DNA from 3 places in the Planococcus sp. YIM B11945 genome. Region 2 is predicted to be linked to each of the others. Evidence: riboswitches for the same ligand, from Rfam matches in the RefSeq annotation. Region 2 holds a riboswitch; each other region holds the start of a gene.
What was found. Region 2 has a riboswitch for S-adenosylmethionine ahead of metC (cystathionine beta-lyase). Riboswitches for the same ligand answer to the same signal wherever they lie in the genome.
Positions count from the first base shown of each region.

Region 1 (3,278 bases), on a different contig from region 2:
TGATTTGTGCTTTTACTTTATTGTGAAATAGAGAATATGTCAAGCGAGTTTTTGAAAAAGTTTTTTATTTAGGGAAATTGATGCCCAAAAAGAAGTGTTTGATACAGAAAACCGGCAGTGCTCAACTCGAGCCTGCCGGTTTTTTCTTGAAGACGGAAGAGACTTTTGTTTCAGTGCCGTTTTTGATCCGAATAATGTTTTCAATGTGTTTCCAGACGGCCATAGCAAACAAGGCAAAAGACGTCAGTATTGGCCAAATGCTTTCAGCGGGCCAAAAGGCGATGACCATAAAGACGCTGTAAAGAAGCAGGACGCCGACGACCAAATAGCCGGTCGACAAAGCGGCTGCCACCAACAGCAACCCGCCGGCAAGGCCCAATTTCCAGTCCAGGGCCAACATCACGCCGATGACGGCCGCCGTTCCTTTTCCGCCATCAAAGTTCATGTAGAACGGGAAGTTATGGCCAAAGACCACGCCAGCGCCGACAATGAACAATAACGTCCAAAGTGTTTCATCCGGCATGGCGGTGCTGCCGAGGATGAGACGCAATCCTGCTACAGCGGCAAAGCCCTTGAGGATATCGATGAACGCGACAAGCGCGCCGTATTTCCATCCGAGAACGATCGCCGCATTGGAGGCGCCGGAATTTTTGACGCCTTCTTTTTTGATGTTGATGCCGGAGAAAAGCTGAGCAGCCAATGAGCCATGAAAACAACCAATAAAATAACCTGCTATAAGTGCAATTGCAATCCATAAAACCACGCTTCATCCCCCTTTTCTCTCTACATAAGTATAAACGTTCCACAATAAAGAAAGTTTCGGAATTTTTAATTATTTAACTTGACATTTTAAAAAATAGTTTTTATACTTCTTCACATGATGGAAAACTAAATCTGAATACTCTTATCAAGAGCGGCGGAGGGAATAGGCCCTGCGATGCCCGGCAACCGGCAAGCGATCAGCTTGAGAAGGTGCTAAATCCTACAGATCCCAAAAGGTCTGGCAGATAAGAGGAGGCAAATCCGTATATAACGGCCCTCTTCTTTGCGAAGAGGGCTTTTTTTGTTCCTCCTCGCCATTATCATCCATCAAACAAACTTTAGGAGGAATTGCCAATGACGAATTTCCAGCCAGAAACGCTTTTATTGCATGGGGGACAGCAGCCGGATCCGGTAACAGGAGCAAGGGGTGTGCCGATTCACAAAACGACTTCTTATGTCTTCAAAAACACGGAGCACGCACAAAACCTGTTTGGCTTGAAAGAAACGGGAAATATCTACTCGCGCATCATGAACCCGACGGTAGATGTGTTTGAACAGCGGGTGGCGCTTTTAGAAGGCGGAACGGCTGCAGTTGCACTGGCTTCAGGGATGGCGGCGATCGCGTTTTCGATTTTGAATATTGCCGAAGCGGGTGACGAAGTAGTCGCGGACAGCAATTTATACGGCGGAACGTATAATTTATTCGCTAATACATTGCCGCGCTACGGCATTACCGTGAAGTTTGTGGATGCGACGGACCCGGAGAACTTCCGGGCGGCAATCACCGATAAAACAAAAGCGGTCTTTGGAGAAATCATCGGCAACCCGAGCTTGAATGTGTTTGATGTGGAAAAAGTGGCGGTGATTGCCCATGAAAATGGCATTCCATTATTGATCGACAATACGTTTGCCTCGCCATTCGGCAGCAATCCGATTGAGTTTGGAGCAGACGTGATCATTCATTCGGCGACAAAATGGATCGGGGGGCATGGCACAACAATCGGTGGAATTGCGGTAGACGCAGGCAAATTTGATTGGAATAGTTCGCGTTTCCCGAACTACACAGAGCCCGACGAAAGCTACCACGGCATCCGGTATGGAATTGATGTGCCAGAAGCAGCGTTCGCTACCAAACTGCGCGTCCAATTGCTTCGGGATTTTGGACCGTCGTTAAGCCCGGAAAGCGCCCATGCATTTTTGCAGGGACTTGAAACACTGCACCTCCGCTTGCCGAAGCACAGCAGCAACGCCCTAAAAGTAGCCGGATTTTTAAAAGAACATCCGCAAGTGGAATGGGTCAACTACATCGGCTTTGAAGACCATCCGTCTCACGGGTTGGCACAAAAGTACTTGAAAGATACCTTCGGTTCAATCGTCAATTTCGGCGTGAAAGGCGGACGGGAAGCAGGGCGGAAAGTTATTGACAGCGTTGCGCTATGGTCGCATGTTGCAAATGTCGGCGACGCCAAATCGTTAATTATCCATCCGGCCTCCACGACGCACCAGCAATTGCAAAAAGAAGAATTGGAGTTGTCCGGCGTGACAGAAGAATTGATCCGTTTATCGGTCGGCTTGGAAAATCCGGATGATTTGATTGCGGACCTTGAGCAGGCGATCAAAGCAGCTGTATTGGAAAACGCATAGGAGGGATTGGAATGGCCGAAGTATCGATCGGATCACTGATTCTCGATTCGAATAAAACCTTGCACGACGTCACGCTCGCTTATGAACGAGTCGGCAAAAAGGATGCGCCGGCCATTCTCGTTTGCCATGCGTTGACTGGAGATCAATATGCAGTGGGGACTATAGAAAATCCGGGATGGTGGAGCGGATTGATCGGTCCCGGGAAAGCAATAGATACGGACATTTTTCAGGTAATCACGTTTAATATTCTGGGAGGATGCAACGGCTCGACCGGCCCGATATCTGTGAATCCGGAAACGGGAACGCCTTACCGGGCGGCTTTTCCCGATTTGACGATCCGCGATATGGTGAGGGCGGAATTTAAAGCTCTTCAAAAGTTAGGCATTCCTCATTTGACAGCGGTGCTTGGCGGTTCGCTCGGCGGCATGAAAACCTTGGAATGGGGCCATTTGTATCCGGACTTCGTTGATGGGATATTTCCGCTGGCAGTGACGCCGGCCTATAGCGATTTCGGCATCGCATTCAACCATATCGGCATCAAAGCGATTGAGTATGACGATGGGTTTAACGAAGGGAACTATGCCGAATCGGCAGAGTTGAAGGGATTGCAGCTTGCACGAATGACCGGGATGGTCACTTATCGAAGCGGCGGCATGTTCAACGGGCGGTTTAAGCGAAGAAGAGATTCGACGCAGTTTGATGTCGAATCGTATTTGACTTATCAAGGGGAAAAGTTGGCTAAACGCTTTGATGCAAACAGTTACGTCACTTTGCTGAAAGCGATGAATACGCACGATGTCAGAAGCGAAAAAATAAAAGTTCCCATCTATTCGTTATCATTTACGCACGATCTGCTTTACCCAAGCGAAGGG
Region 1 covers NZ_JBOZWR010000004.1:50,162-53,439, reverse strand. The annotation lists gene ACRRQV_RS08230 (glycerol-3-phosphate acyltransferase) at 122-763, opposite strand; SAM riboswitch class I at 902-1,014, shown strand; gene ACRRQV_RS08225 (O-acetylhomoserine aminocarboxypropyltransferase/cysteine synthase family protein) at 1,117-2,406, shown strand; gene metX (homoserine O-acetyltransferase MetX) at 2,418-3,278, shown strand, end outside.
Region 1: linked by a shared signal. The riboswitch ahead of ACRRQV_RS08225 (O-acetylhomoserine aminocarboxypropyltransferase/cysteine synthase family protein) and the one ahead of metC (cystathionine beta-lyase) in region 2 are both predicted to bind S-adenosylmethionine.

Region 2 (3,278 bases):
ACATGGCAAGACAAAGGCTTAGCGCCATTATGTGTTTCCGTAAACGTCTCTGCTCTTCAATTTCAGCAAGAAGATTTTCTAAAAACGGTAAGCCTTGCTTTAGAAGAATCGCAGCTCGATGCGAGTTTTCTCGAGTTGGAAATTACCGAAAGCATCATGAAAAATATTAAAGAAAGCATTGAAATCACGGAATGCTTGCGGGCAATGCGGGTGAAGATTTCCATTGATGATTTCGGAACGGGCTATTCTTCTTTGCATATCCTTCCCAAATTGCCGATCCATACGATCAAAATCGATAAGTCGTTTATTGATGACATCGAACAAAAAGATCATCAATTGATGATGAAAGCCATCATCGACCTCGGCTTGACCTTGAAATTAAACGTCATCGCCGAAGGGATTGAAAATGAAGGGCAAATGAACATTCTGCTGGAAAATAAATGCCGCTTCGGGCAAGGCTATTTGTTCTCAAAACCCGTGCCGGCAGAAGCATTCGAATACCTTCTTCCGCTGAAAAAAGCGCCCATTTCCAATTAATCAAAAGAGCTGTTCCAAAGTCAGAATATCCGGCTTTGGGCAGCTCTTTTTTCACTAAACCAATTGCCCTTCCGCTTGCCGGACTTTTTGCAGCGCTTGTTTGATATCTTCCAGTAAATCATCTGAATGCTCCAAGCCGACCGACAATCTCAACAAGCCGTCTGTTATGCCCCGCTTCTCACGCTCATCTTTCGGCATTGCAGCGTGGGACATGGTCGCAGGATATGACAAAATCGATTCGACCGCGCCTAAGCTCACTGCAAAAATGGGAATACGCAAATTGTCTTTGAAGATTCGCGCCGCTTCTTTTGATGGCAGCCGGAAGGATAAAACCGCGCCAAATCCTTTTGCCTGACGAATGTGAATGGGATGTCCCGGATGAAACGTAAATCCCGGGTAGTACACTTCTTCAATCACTGGCTGCTGATGCAAAAATTCCGCTATTGCTTGTGCCGATTCGGATGATTGCTTTAAACGTGTTCCCAAGGTCTTTATACCTTGAATCAATGTATAACAATCTTGTGCTCCTAACACAGCACCGAACGAGTTCTGGATAAACGCCAGCCGCTTGCCCAGTTCTTCGTCTTTGGTGACGGCGAGCCCCGCGGTAATGTCGCTATGGCCGGACAAGAATTTCGTGGCACTGTGAAGCACAAGATCTGCGCCAAGCGCCAGCGGGTTTTGATAAAGCGGCGTCATGAAGGTATTGTCGACAAACGTCAAGCAATCGTTCGCTTTTGCCAGTTTCGCTGCAATTTCAATATCGGTGATGTTCATCGTCGGATTGGACGGAGTTTCAATGTACACCACTTTTGTGTTCGGCTGGATTGCTTCGGCCATTTCGCCGAGATCGGTCATGTTGACAAACGTGTATGCGATGCCGAATTTATTCAAAACTTCCGTGACAAAGCGGTACGTCCCGCCGTAAACATCTTCTGAAATGAGCACGTGATCGCCTTTTGACAGCAGCATGAAAGCGGAAGAAATCGCCGCCATGCCGGAAGCGAATGCAAAACCGCGCGTGCCCCCTTCAAGTTTCGCTATGGTTTCTTCCAGCGCCAGCCGCGTCGGGTTGCCCGAACGGCTGTAGTCGAACGGGCCGAATTCGTCAAAACTTTCCTGATGGAACGTGGATGATAAGTAAATCGGAACGTTCACCGCCCCAGTTTGTTTGTCCACTCCAGCTGCATGGATAAATGCCGTCTCCAAATGATCTCCCATATTAAAAACCTCCTTCAAAATAAAAACAGGGCTTTTCTCCAAAAAAGAAGAAAGGCCCTGTTTAAGAAACACCATCTTCTCATCTTTTAGGCAATTGCCTATTGGAATTAGCACCGTGCCCAAAGGCTGGTTGCTGAGACTTCACAGGGCCAAATCCCTCCGTCTCTCTTGATAAGAAATAATTGTATGAAGTTGATATTGCTGAATGTTTTATATACTAACGCATTTTTCTGAAAATGGCAAGGTGCATTTTTTACGTTCCGCAATATGTTCGGTAAGGGCCGTCTGGTGAATCCGGAAGATCGGCGTATTCTTCTTGCTCAATTGAATGGGCATAAGGATCCTTTAACACGGCCAACAGGTTTTCCATCACGCTGTAATCATTCTGGAATTCCGCAGCAGCAAGAGCTGCTTCGACCCGGTGGTTGCGCGGAATGACGGCCGGGTTGCTGGCCCGCATTAATTGCATAGATGCCTCGCTCGATTCCGTTTGTCTTTCGCGCCGCGTCTCCCAAATTCCCCGCCATTCAATGAATTCGGCCGCTTCGAATAGTTTGGCATCCCGCACGCGCCCGGTCGTCAACGCAAGGAACGTGTTCGTATAATCCGCTTTGTGCTGTTCCATTAAAATCAACAGTTTGTCGATCAATGTTTCGTCTTCTTGTTCTTCATTGAACAAACCGAGCTTTTTCCGCATCCCGGACAGCCAAAGCGACTGCTGCAGCTCAATGTATGCAGACAGTTCTTGCTGGGCCATTTCAATCGCCTCTTCTTGCTGGTTGTGAAGAAGCGGCAGCAAGGATTCGGCGAAGCGCGCCAAATTCCAGCCTGCAATCATCGGCTGGTTGCCATAGGCATAGCGTCCGCCGTGGTCAATCGAACTGAATACCGCTTTCGGGCTGTAAACGTCCATAAACGCACACGGGCCGTAATCGATCGTCTCTCCGCTGATCGCCATGTTGTCAGTATTCATCACACCGTGGATAAAGCCTGCTAACTGCCATTTAGCAATCAAAGAGGCTTGGCGTTTGGCGACTTCTTGGAATAAAGCAAGGTAACGGTTGTCAGCTTCTTTCGCTTCAGGAAAATAGCGTTCTATCGCATAATCAGCCAACGCTTTGAGTTCTTCTACTGTGCCGAAATTCCGAATGTATTGAAACGTGCCAACGCGCAGGTGGCTTGCAGCGATACGCGTCATGACAGCACCCGGCAGGCGGGTTTCACGTAGTATGGCTTCGCCTGTTTCAATGACGGCCAAACTGCGGGTCGTTGGAATGCCAAGGCCGTGCATCGCTTCACTGATGATATATTCGCGCAGCATTGGCCGAAGCGCAGCACGGCCGTCTCCTCCGCGTGAATACGGCGTCCGTCCCGACCCTTTCAGCTGGATGTCGAAACGTTCGCCGCTTGGCGTGATTTGTTCGCCATACAACAAGGCTCGGCCATCGCCTAGCATTGTAAACGAGCCGAATTGATGTCCGGCATACGCTTGGGCAAGCGGCTGGCCGCCTTCTGGCACT
Region 2 covers NZ_JBOZWR010000007.1:101,995-105,272, forward strand. The annotation lists gene ACRRQV_RS14000 (putative bifunctional diguanylate cyclase/phosphodiesterase) at 1-537, shown strand, start outside; gene metC (cystathionine beta-lyase) at 592-1,758, opposite strand; SAM riboswitch class I at 1,835-1,936, opposite strand; gene ACRRQV_RS14010 (protein adenylyltransferase SelO) at 2,012-3,278, opposite strand, start outside.

Region 3 (3,278 bases), on a different contig from region 2:
TGATCGGCGGGAAATGGAAGTGCGTAATCCTTTGCCATTTGATGCGCGGAAAAAAGCGGACAAGCGAATTAAAGCGGTTAATGCCAGACATCACCCAAAAGATGTTGACTCAGCAATTGCGGGAACTAGAAGATGACAGCGTGATTAATCGCATCGTCTACAGCCAAGTGCCACCGAAAGTGGAGTATGAGCTAAGCGAGTACGGCGTGAGTTTGGAAAGTATTTTAAACGCCCTTTGCACATGGGGCGATGGCCATATTACCAAAGTTTATGGCGACAAGTTTTCTGTGTTGGAAGAAAGCATTTTAAACGATAATGTTAAATGGAAAGTGGAAAACTCTCCTGTAAGGGGAGTTTTTTTGTGCGGAAAATTGGAGGAAGTTCATCGCTTTTTATCAAGTAGTCCGCAGATTTAGAAAAAGCTTCCATTTCCTGCTAGCGGCAACTATAATTTTTAAAAAGCTCTTAAGGGAGAAGATCCGAAATGGGAAAAAACGAAAAAGCATTCAGTTGGGTGGGAAGCCAAGAGCTTTTTGTGGATCAGGCTGATATTCAACAAATCCATAACATTGTTATAGGACGTTTCGGTGGCAATTCGTCGGCAGGGCAATCCAAAAACGAAGACGGCTGCCTCATTTGGCTGGATGAAGAAAATGACTGGGAATTCGCCATGGTGCTGGACGCCCACAATACAGCTGAAAGCGCTGAGAAAGTAGTGGGCCAGTTTGAACAATATGGAGCGGAAGTGAAAAATCTGTTGAATGAACCGCTTCATTCAGCCTTTTTTCGCAAGTTGGAAGAGCAGGTGCTTGCCATTTTTCAAAGCGAGGAATTCCTGCAAGTTTGCCGGCAGACCCAAGGTGAAACGGCATGCATGATTGTGGTGCGAAAAGGCAAATATGTCTGGTGGTTATCGGTTGGGGATTGCCTGCTGTATTTATTTCATAAAGAACTGGCAGAAATGGGTCAATATGAGTTGAACCAGCGCCATTTTTACGAATGGGTCGGTCAAGTGAACACTTTCGACCAACTAGTTCCTTGTTTTAGCACCGGCACGGCGGAATTGAGAACCGGCAAAAATCAATTGTTTGTGACAACGGATGGCTTAATCGAATGCCCGGGAGAACCGTTTACGGATCCGGAGCAATTAGCCGGAGCATTTGATAGAGCTCCCCATGCGGCAGCTGTGGAGTCGCTGCTGGAAACCATTCAAAAATACAACGTACGGGATAGTACGACGATTGTTTCGTGGCAAGTTGTGGTTAAAGAAAAAGCGACAAGGCCGAGCAATGGATAAAATTATCTTTTGAAAAAAATTAAAAAATTTCATTGACAAATTTTAGTTATAGCAATATAGTTGTCTTTAGCAGAAATTAACTCAATAGTATTTCTTATCCAGAGAGGTGGAGGGACATGGCCCTTTGATACCTCGGCAGCAGATTCTTTAGCAGAACACTGTGCCAATTCCATCAAGCAATTGCTTGAGAGATAAGAAGAGCTGGTCGGTATCGACAGATAATGCCTCTTCTTGTGCTCAAGAAGAGGTTTTTTTATTTTTTCATAAAAAATTTAATACACATCTTATCCAGAGAGGTGGAGGGACATGGCCCTTTGATACCTCGGCAGCGGGTTCTCTAGTAGAATACTGTGCCAATTCCAGCAGAAATCTCTGCGCAGATAAGATAAGTTAACGGTTAAATATGCCTCTCAACTTATCTTAGTTGAGGGGTTTTGTTATGGCAAAAAAATTTATATGGATAACCTACTATTTCTGTTTGGTTAATGGAGTATCTGCTGAAAATGTTGAATGGAGGCTTGTAAGTGTATATCATCAAACGTTTGTTGACCATGGTCGTTACTTTATGGATTATCGCCACTTTGACTTTTGTCATGATGCATTTTATCCCTGGCGATCCTTTTGCCAGCGATGCAAAAATGCTGCCCGAAGAAGTGTTAGAGAATATGCGGGCTAAATACAATTTGGATAAACCGTTAGCGGAACAATATTTATTGTATTTAAAAGACCTTGCGCAATTCGATTTAGGCCCGTCTATCCAATCGAAAACAAGAGATGTAAATACGCTGATTGCAGAAGGCTTTGGACCATCCGCGTTGCTGGGCATTCAATCGCTGGCAATGGCGCTTGTATTAGGAATTGGGTTAGGGGTCATCGCTGCTTTGAACCACAACCGCTTGCTTGATTATTTGTCGATGTTTATCGCGATTGTCGGCATTTCCGTGCCAAGCTTTATTTTAGCACCGTTGTTGATCAAATATTTTGGCGTTGAATGGGGGCTGCTTCCGGTGGCTTCATGGGGAACGTGGCAACACACCATTTTGCCTTCGTTCGCTTTAGCGCTTGGACCATTAGCAATCATTGCGAGGTTTGTCCGAACCAGCATGCTCGAAGTATACAATCAGAATTACATCAAAACCGCTGAAGCTAAAGGGTTGTCCACTTTGTCCATTATCGTCAATCATGGAATTCGAAATGCGATCCTTCCCGTTATTTCTTTTATCGGCCCTTTGTTTGCAGCCATCATTACGGGAACTTTTGTCATCGAAAAAATATTTGCCATCCCCGGTATTGGAAAATACTTTGTAGACAGCATTTTTAATCGGGATTATCCGGTGATTTTGGGCACTACTATTTTTTATAGCGCAATTTTGATTTTTACATTGTTTATCATCGATCTAGCTTATCGATTCGTCGATCCTAGAATCAAACTTACAAGCAGAGGTGAATAAAATGGCAAATGCTTTACCGGAAATAGATGCGTTGTTTCGGCCGGCAGATCCCGCGCAGTTCGACAATAACGCGATTTCACGGCCGGCGTTAAGTTTTTGGAAAGACGCCGTCTTGAAAATACTGAAAAACAAAATGGCGGTGGTCGGCTTTGTTTTACTGGCGGCGATCGGTCTGCTGTCTGTGATCGGTCCTTATCTTGTGCCGTATAGCGCAAGCGAACAGTCATTGACCGAAGGAAATCTTCCGTTGTCCAGTGAACATTGGTTCGGCACCGACGATCTTGGCCGGGATATGTGGGCCAGAATATGGGCAGGAGCCAGAATTTCGCTTGTGATCGGGATTGCAGCGGCACTGATCGACCTGGTGATCGGGATAGCCGTTGGAGGGGTTTCTGGATATATGGCCGGAAGAGGCAAACTTGGGGACCGAATTGACAGCATTTTAATGCGAATCGTTGAGGTTTTGTACGGCATTCCTTATCTGTTGGTGGTCATTTTGCTCATGGTCGTCATGGAGCCCGGATTGGTTA
Region 3 covers NZ_JBOZWR010000004.1:524,269-527,546, reverse strand. The annotation lists partial or broken gene ACRRQV_RS10555 (winged helix-turn-helix transcriptional regulator) at 1-323, shown strand, start outside; gene ACRRQV_RS10550 (protein phosphatase 2C domain-containing protein) at 485-1,297, shown strand; SAM riboswitch class I at 1,389-1,495, shown strand; SAM riboswitch class I at 1,579-1,684, shown strand; gene ACRRQV_RS10545 (ABC transporter permease) at 1,822-2,748, shown strand; gene ACRRQV_RS10540 (ABC transporter permease) at 2,750-3,278, shown strand, end outside.
Region 3: linked by a shared signal. The riboswitch ahead of ACRRQV_RS10545 (ABC transporter permease) and the one ahead of metC (cystathionine beta-lyase) in region 2 are both predicted to bind S-adenosylmethionine.